2 regions of the Thiolapillus sp. genome follow, and region 2 is predicted to be linked to the other one. Evidence: predicted binding sites of a transcription regulator. Region 2 holds the regulator's gene; the other holds the start of a gene.
What was found. Region 2 encodes sigma-54, which starts transcription at its own class of promoters, with help from an activator protein. Its sites were predicted from a motif close to TGGCANGNTNCNTGCTT; they were not measured.
Positions count from the first base shown of each region.

Region 1: ACOCD2_RS10185 (NarK family nitrate/nitrite MFS transporter) is a predicted target of sigma-54. The motif match lies at 2,190-2,206, and genes of this name have one in related genera.

Region 1 covers NZ_JBHNMF010000169.1:1,743-5,151, reverse strand. The annotation lists gene ACOCD2_RS10190 (bifunctional protein-serine/threonine kinase/phosphatase) at 1-504, opposite strand, end outside; gene ACOCD2_RS10185 (NarK family nitrate/nitrite MFS transporter) at 682-2,148, opposite strand; gene nirB (nitrite reductase large subunit NirB) at 2,518-3,409, shown strand, end outside.
Region 2 covers NZ_JBHNMF010000073.1:4,510-7,918, reverse strand. The annotation lists gene lptA (lipopolysaccharide transport periplasmic protein LptA) at 1-278, shown strand, start outside; gene lptB (LPS export ABC transporter ATP-binding protein) at 282-1,010, shown strand; gene ACOCD2_RS06190 (RNA polymerase factor sigma-54) at 1,206-2,660, shown strand; gene hpf (ribosome hibernation-promoting factor, HPF/YfiA family) at 2,675-3,007, shown strand; gene ACOCD2_RS06180 (PTS sugar transporter subunit IIA) at 3,102-3,409, shown strand, end outside.

The DNA of each region.
Region 1 (3,409 bases), on a different contig from region 2:
ATCGATATGGGCATCGATGCCCATGGCGCGGGAAAGAAAATCACGATCCCTGCCCACCCAGACCCGGTGGTCCTGGGTCATCTGTTCCAGTTCGCCGTCCCGGAACAGGTACAGCCGGGAGTCGCCCACGTGAAAGATATGGGCGGTGGTGGATTTGATGACCAGGCCGGTAAAGGTGGTGACCATGCCCTTGGCGGAGTCGTAGCGCATCTGCCCCTGGGACCAGAGCCAGCGGTTCAGGGCTCCCAGCACCTTGGTGGCGGCGGTCTTCACCGTCCAGGAATCCGGGGTGCTGAGGTAATCGTCCATGAAACTGCGCACACAGATCTGTGCCGCTTCCACGCCACCTTCGGAACTGCTCATGCCATCACAGATGGCGGCGGCAATGCCCTTGTTCGTCAGGGCGCTGCCTTCGGGCACCAGGGCATCGGCAGCATCGGCGTTTTCTTCCTTGTTGCCTTTTTCCGTGACGGCGGCGTAGTCGATTTTCAGGTGGTTGCTCATAATGTCCTGGTCTAGTGCTTTAGGAGTCGGAGTCAAATCTTGTCAAGCCGTGGATGTTACGTGACGCATCTCTGATTTGACTCCGACCCCTCTGGATCTGACCGTAGGTCGGGCTTCAGCCCGACAGCGGCGGCCGAACCAGGGCAGGATGTCGGGCTGAAGCCCGACCTACGGACATTAGCTCACTTCGATCATCTGTACCGTACCGTCTTCCATGACCTCGGCGGTGTGTCCCTTGGGTTCATCGAGGAACTGTACAGCAATCAGGGCAACCAGGGCAGCGCCGGCGATCACCATGAAAAAGACCTGTGGCGAGACGAAGGAGAACACGGTAAGAAAAGTTACCGCACCCACATTGCCGTAGGCGCCTGCCATGCCAGCCACCTGACCGGTCATGCGGCGTTTCACCAGGGGAACGATAGCGAACACGGCGCCTTCACCGGCCTGGACGAAGAAGGAACAGGCCATGGTGGCTATGACGGCCAGGAATACAGGCCAACCGGAGGTTATCTGGCCGAGAATCAGGTAGCCGACAGCCAGCCCGGTGATGAGGATAGAGAGCATTTTCTTGCGACCGAACTTGTCACTGAACAGGCCACCGAAGGGACGCGCCACCAGGTTCATGAAGGCAAAGCCTGAAGCGAGCAGGCCTGCCTGCACCAGGGACAGGTCGAAAGTGTCCTTGAAGAACAGAGGCAGCATGGATACCACCGCCAGTTCGGAACCGAAGGTTACAAAATAGGCCAAATCGAGAATGGCGACCTGCTTGAACTTGTAACGGTGGATCTCGGCCACTTCTTCGCTGAATACATGCTTGTTGATGCGCCATACCTGAGAGGTTTGATAAACATAGAGCGCAAGCAGACCCAGATAAATACTGTCCGTCGGTACCGCGCCGATGATGTTCAGGTTGGCCGGTCCCAGTTTCCAGGCCAGCACTGCCAGAGCGGCGTACATGGGAATGTTCATCAGCAGGTAGAAAAAGAAATCCCCCTTGCTGGTCACTTCCATGGCGCCGGTCTTCTTGGGCTTGAAATAGGTGGAACCCTTGGGAGTGTTGCGTGCCAGCTTGAAATAGACGAACGAATAGAGCAGGGCGACGGCGCCGGTGGTGGCGATGGCATAGCGCCAGCCGTTCTCGCCGCCGTACATCAGGGCCAAGCTGGGCAACAGCATGGCGGATGCCGCGGAGCCAAAGTTGCCCCAGCCCCCGTAGATGCCTTCAGCCACGCCTACCTGTCTGGCCGGGAACCATTCACCGATCATGCGGATGCCGATAACGAAACCTGCGCCCACGAAACCCAGGGCGAAACGGGTGGCCAGCAGCATCTGGTAGGAATCGGCCATGGCGAAGAAGAAACAGATGATGCTGGAGATGAACAGCAGGCCGGAGAAGATCAGGCGCGGGCCGTACTTGTCCACCAGCATGCCGATGATGATGCGCGCCGGAATGGTCAGGGCCACGTTGACAATGAGCAGTGCCTTCACTTCCTGTTTGCTCAGGCTGAAGGTTTCCTGGATGGCCGCCAGCAGGGGGGCGTGGTTGAACCACACCATGAACGATAGGAAAAAGGCAAACCAGGTCAGATGCAGGGTTCTGATCTTGCCGCTGAATGAAAACAGGTTGAGTTTGGCTTCCGACATGCGATGCTCCATTGCTTGATTACAACTGTCACGGGTTGACGAAGCATGAACCGTGCCAGTCTGGGCGGCGGAAAGGTCAGGAAGAAAACACTCTCTTTATATGGGTGGCCACCTCCGGACAGGTGTCCGGAATCTGTATAAGAAAATGCTGATACATAATTGTGCTTCGGATGTTCCGGGAGGCACCAAAATGGTGCGTCTTTTGAGGCTGGTAGTGAAGAAAGCGTTAGTCAATGTGGAAAACAGGCGTAAAAACAATCAGATAATGTCGTTCTAATATTCTTGGCAAGCTATTTGCAGTACAGGGGGAACAGTTGCAAGCCTGGCCGGTATCGGCCTGTCAGGCGAAAAATATACAAGAGGAAGCCCATGAAAGAACGTCTGGTACTTGTAGGAAATGGCATGGCGGGTGTGCGTACCCTGGAGGAGCTGCTCAAGCTTGCACCGGAGGAATATGACATCACCGTGTTTGGTGCCGAACCTTACCCCAACTACAACCGCATTATGCTTTCCCCGGTACTGGCGGGAGAAAAGACCATCGATGAGATCATTCTCAACGACCGGGAATGGTACGAGAGCAACGGCATCACCCTGCACACTGGTGATCCTGTAGTGGAAATCGACAGGATCAACCGCAGGGTGATATTGGCATCCGGAATGGAAGTTTCCTATGACCGGCTGCTGCTGGCTACCGGATCCAACCCCTTCATCATTCCCGTTCCCGGTTCCGATCTTCCCGGTGTCATCGGTTTTCGTGACATCGCCGACGTGGATGCCATGGTCGAAGCGGCTAAGACCGGCAAGAAGGCCGTGGTGATCGGTGGCGGCCTGCTGGGTCTGGAAGCGGCCAACGGGCTGATGATCAACGGCATGGATGTCACTGTGGTGCATCTCATGGATGTCCTCATGGAGCGTCAGCTGGACAAGCCGGCAGCGGGGATGCTGCGCAAGTCCCTGGAAGAAAAGGGCATGAAGTTTCTCATGGAAGCCCAGACCGCAGAGGTGCTGGGTGAGGATCATGTCACAGGACTGCGGTTTGCAGACGATGCACAGGGACGTGCAAGTGTCGTGGGAGGCAGGAAGCCGGGAACGACCGAAATAGAAGCCGATCTGGTGGTCATGGCCGTGGGCATACGCCCGGCCATGGATCTGGCGCAGAAGGCCGGCCTGTACTGTGAGCGCGGTGTGGTGGTGAACGACACCATGCAGACCTATGACCCGCGCATCTATGCCGTAGGCGAGTGTGTACAGCACCGTGGCC
Region 2 (3,409 bases):
CCGGCAAGCTCACCGCTACCGGCAAACCGGCTTCCTTCAAACAGCGGCCGGAAAAGAACAAGCCCTGGGTCACCGGCCAGGGCAGGCGCATCGTGTATGACATCAACAGCGAAGAACTGACCCTGACTGGCGATGCCGTACTCACCCAGAACAATGACAGCTTCCGCAGCGACCGCATCGTCTATGACCGCGTCAAGGCGCGCCTCAAGGCCGGCGCGGCGGCAAAAGGCTCGGAGCGGGTCAAGGTCATCATTCATCCAGCGGGAGATGCTGAATAAGCCATGAGCTTTCTCAGCGCCGAAGGGCTGGTCAAGAAATACCAGGGCAAGGCCGTGGTGGACGGCGTCAGCCTGCATGTGGATGAAGGCGAGGTCGTCGGGCTGCTCGGACCCAACGGCGCGGGCAAGACCACCTGTTTCTACATGATCATGGGCCTGATTCCCGTGGATGCCGGCAGCATCGGCCTGGGAGGAAGGGATCTGACCTCCAGTCCCATGCATGTGCGCGCCCGACACGGCCTGGGCTATCTCGCCCAGGAACCGTCCATTTTGCGCCGCCTGAACGTCGAGGAAAACATTCTCGCCGTGCTGGAAATCGGCCTCAAAAAGATGCAGAAAAGGGAACGTCAGGAACGCTGCGACGAACTGCTGGCCGAATTCGGCATTTCCCACCTGCGCCGCAATCTGGCGATCAGCCTCTCCGGCGGCGAGCGCCGGCGCCTGGAAATCGCCCGCTGCCTGGCTACCAGCCCCAGCATCATCCTGCTGGATGAGCCTTTTGCCGGCGTGGACCCCATTTCAGTAGCTGACATACAGCAAATCGTTGAAAACCTGGCAAAAACAGGCATCGCCATATTGATAACGGACCACAATGTGCGCGAAACCCTGGGCATCTGCCAGCGCGCCTACATCGTATCCGAAGGCGCTGTACTGGCACAGGGCACACCGGAGGAAATACTTTCCCATGACGAAGTCCGCAGCACCTATCTGGGCGAAAACTTCCGCCTCTGACACAGGCAACGCCCTCTTGCGCTCCAAATACCCCTGGATAAACAAGGCAATATCGTGAATATTTCCCAAAATGAGGCGTTTAACAGAGGAATATCGGCTAAACCTGACCTGTATCAAGCATTGTCATTTCGGTAAACGGGCCAGCTTGCGCTAAACTATGGATAAACGAGAAAACAAAGGACTCCTCAACCACTAATGAAAGCTTCCATTCAGCTCCGCCTGGGTCAGAACCTCACCATGACCCCGCAGCTGCAGCAGGCGATAAAGCTGCTGCAACTTTCGACACTGGAGCTCAAACAGGAGATTCAGGAGGCGCTGGAGTCCAACCTCATGCTGGAGGTGGAAGAGGAGCGAAGCGAAGAACCCGCCGCCTCTGATGAAAAGCTGCCCGAAACAGCGGCAGAAACAGGCTCCGAAGAACTGGAAGTCCAGAGCAGCACAGAGACCATCCCGGAAGAACTCCCGGTGGACGCCAACTGGGAAGACCAGTACGACATCCCCGTCACCCGCAGCCAGAACAGCGGCAGCGAAGAACAGACCGATTACCTCGCCCGGGAAAGCCACACCGAAACACTGCAGGACTACCTGCACTGGCAGCTCAACCTCACCCCCTTCAGCGAGGAAGACCGCGCCATCGCCACAGCCATTATCGACGGTATTTCCCCGGACGGTTATCTGCATGCGCCGCTGGAGGAGATCATCGCCGATATGGAGGATGAGGAAGTGGGCATGGAAGAGGTGCTCACGGTGCTGCACCGCATCCAGCATTTCGATCCCCCCGGCGTTGCCGCACGCGATCCCCAGGAGTGCCTGCTGCTGCAGCTGGAACAGCTCCCTGCCGACGACCCCATCAAGCGCAAGGCGGAAAAGCTGTTGCGCGACCATTTCGACCTGCTCACCAGCGGCAACGAGCCCCGTATCCGCAAGCTGCTGCGGCCGAACGCCGAGCAGGTGCAGGCCGTGTTCGGTCTGATCCGCTCCCTCAATCCGCACCCGGGATCCAGCATTTCCCCGGCCAACACCCGCTACGTGGAACCGGATGTTTTCGTCGAAAAGAAGAACGGCCGCTGGCTGGTTTCCCTGAATCCCCAGGCCATGCCCCGGCTGCGGGTCAATCCTGAATATGCCGCTCTGGTGAAACGTGCCGACAACAGCACCGACAACACCACACTGAAAGACCACCTGCAGGAAGCCCGCTGGTTTCTCAAGAGCCTGCAGGGACGCAACCAGACCCTGCTGAAGGTCGCCACCCGCATCGTGGAAGTGCAGCAGGCATTCTTCGACCAGGGTGAAGAAGCGATGAAACCCCTCATCCTCAAGGATGTCGCCGAAGCGGTGGAAATGCACGAGTCCACCATCTCACGCATCACAACAGGCAAATACATGCACACGCCCAAAGGCGTGCTGGAATTCAAATACTTCTTTTCCAGCCATGTCAGCACCGACAGTGGAGATCAGGCCTCTGCAACCGCCATCCGTGCCTGCATCCGCAAGATCATTCTCGCAGAAAACCCCAAGAAACCCTTGTCTGACAACAAGATCGCCACCATGTTGTCAGAAGACGGTTTCAAGGTCGCGCGACGCACCGTCGCCAAGTACAGAGAAGCAATGGCAATCCCGCCATCCAATGAACGTAAACGTCTCGTTTAATTAAGGAGAACATTATGCAACTGAGCGTAACCGGTCATCATGTAGAACTCACCGACGCCCTGCGCAGTTATGCAGAAGAGAAAATCAAGCGCATCGAACGCCATTTTGATCATGTCACCAACGTACACGTTATCCTGAGTGTGGAAAAACACATGCAAAAGGCAGAAGCCACCGTGCATGTCAGCGGTGCCGACGTATTCGCCGAGGCCAGTGAAGAGGATATGTATGCGGCCATCGACGGCTTGGTGGACAAACTTGACCGGCAGATTCTCAAACACAAGGAAAAAATCCAGAAACGGGCTCGCGGCAACGGCGCAAAAGTCGTCATGGCCGAAATGCCGGAATAATCCGGAGATTGCAGCAACTACAGGCTGCAGCCCTTCAACAGGCCGGAACCTCCCGAACAACCGTTAGGGAGGTTCCCACAACTCATCAGACATCATGTTACCTGAAGATTTACTGCAGCTGGATCAGATCAGCCTGTCCAACAATGCCGCAAGCAAGAAACGGGCGCTGGAAGTGATCGCTGAGCTACTGGCAGCGGGCACCAACGCGCCACCGGCAGAGGCCATCTACGAAAAGCTGCTGGACCGTGAACGCCTGGGCAGCACCGGCATGAACCACGGTATCGCCCTGCCCCATGCCCGCATCAAGGGCATACACAAACCTACCGGAGCCTTTCTGCAACTGAACGAAGGCATCGACTTCGATTCCATGGACGGCAAACCCGTGGATCTGGTTTTCGGTCT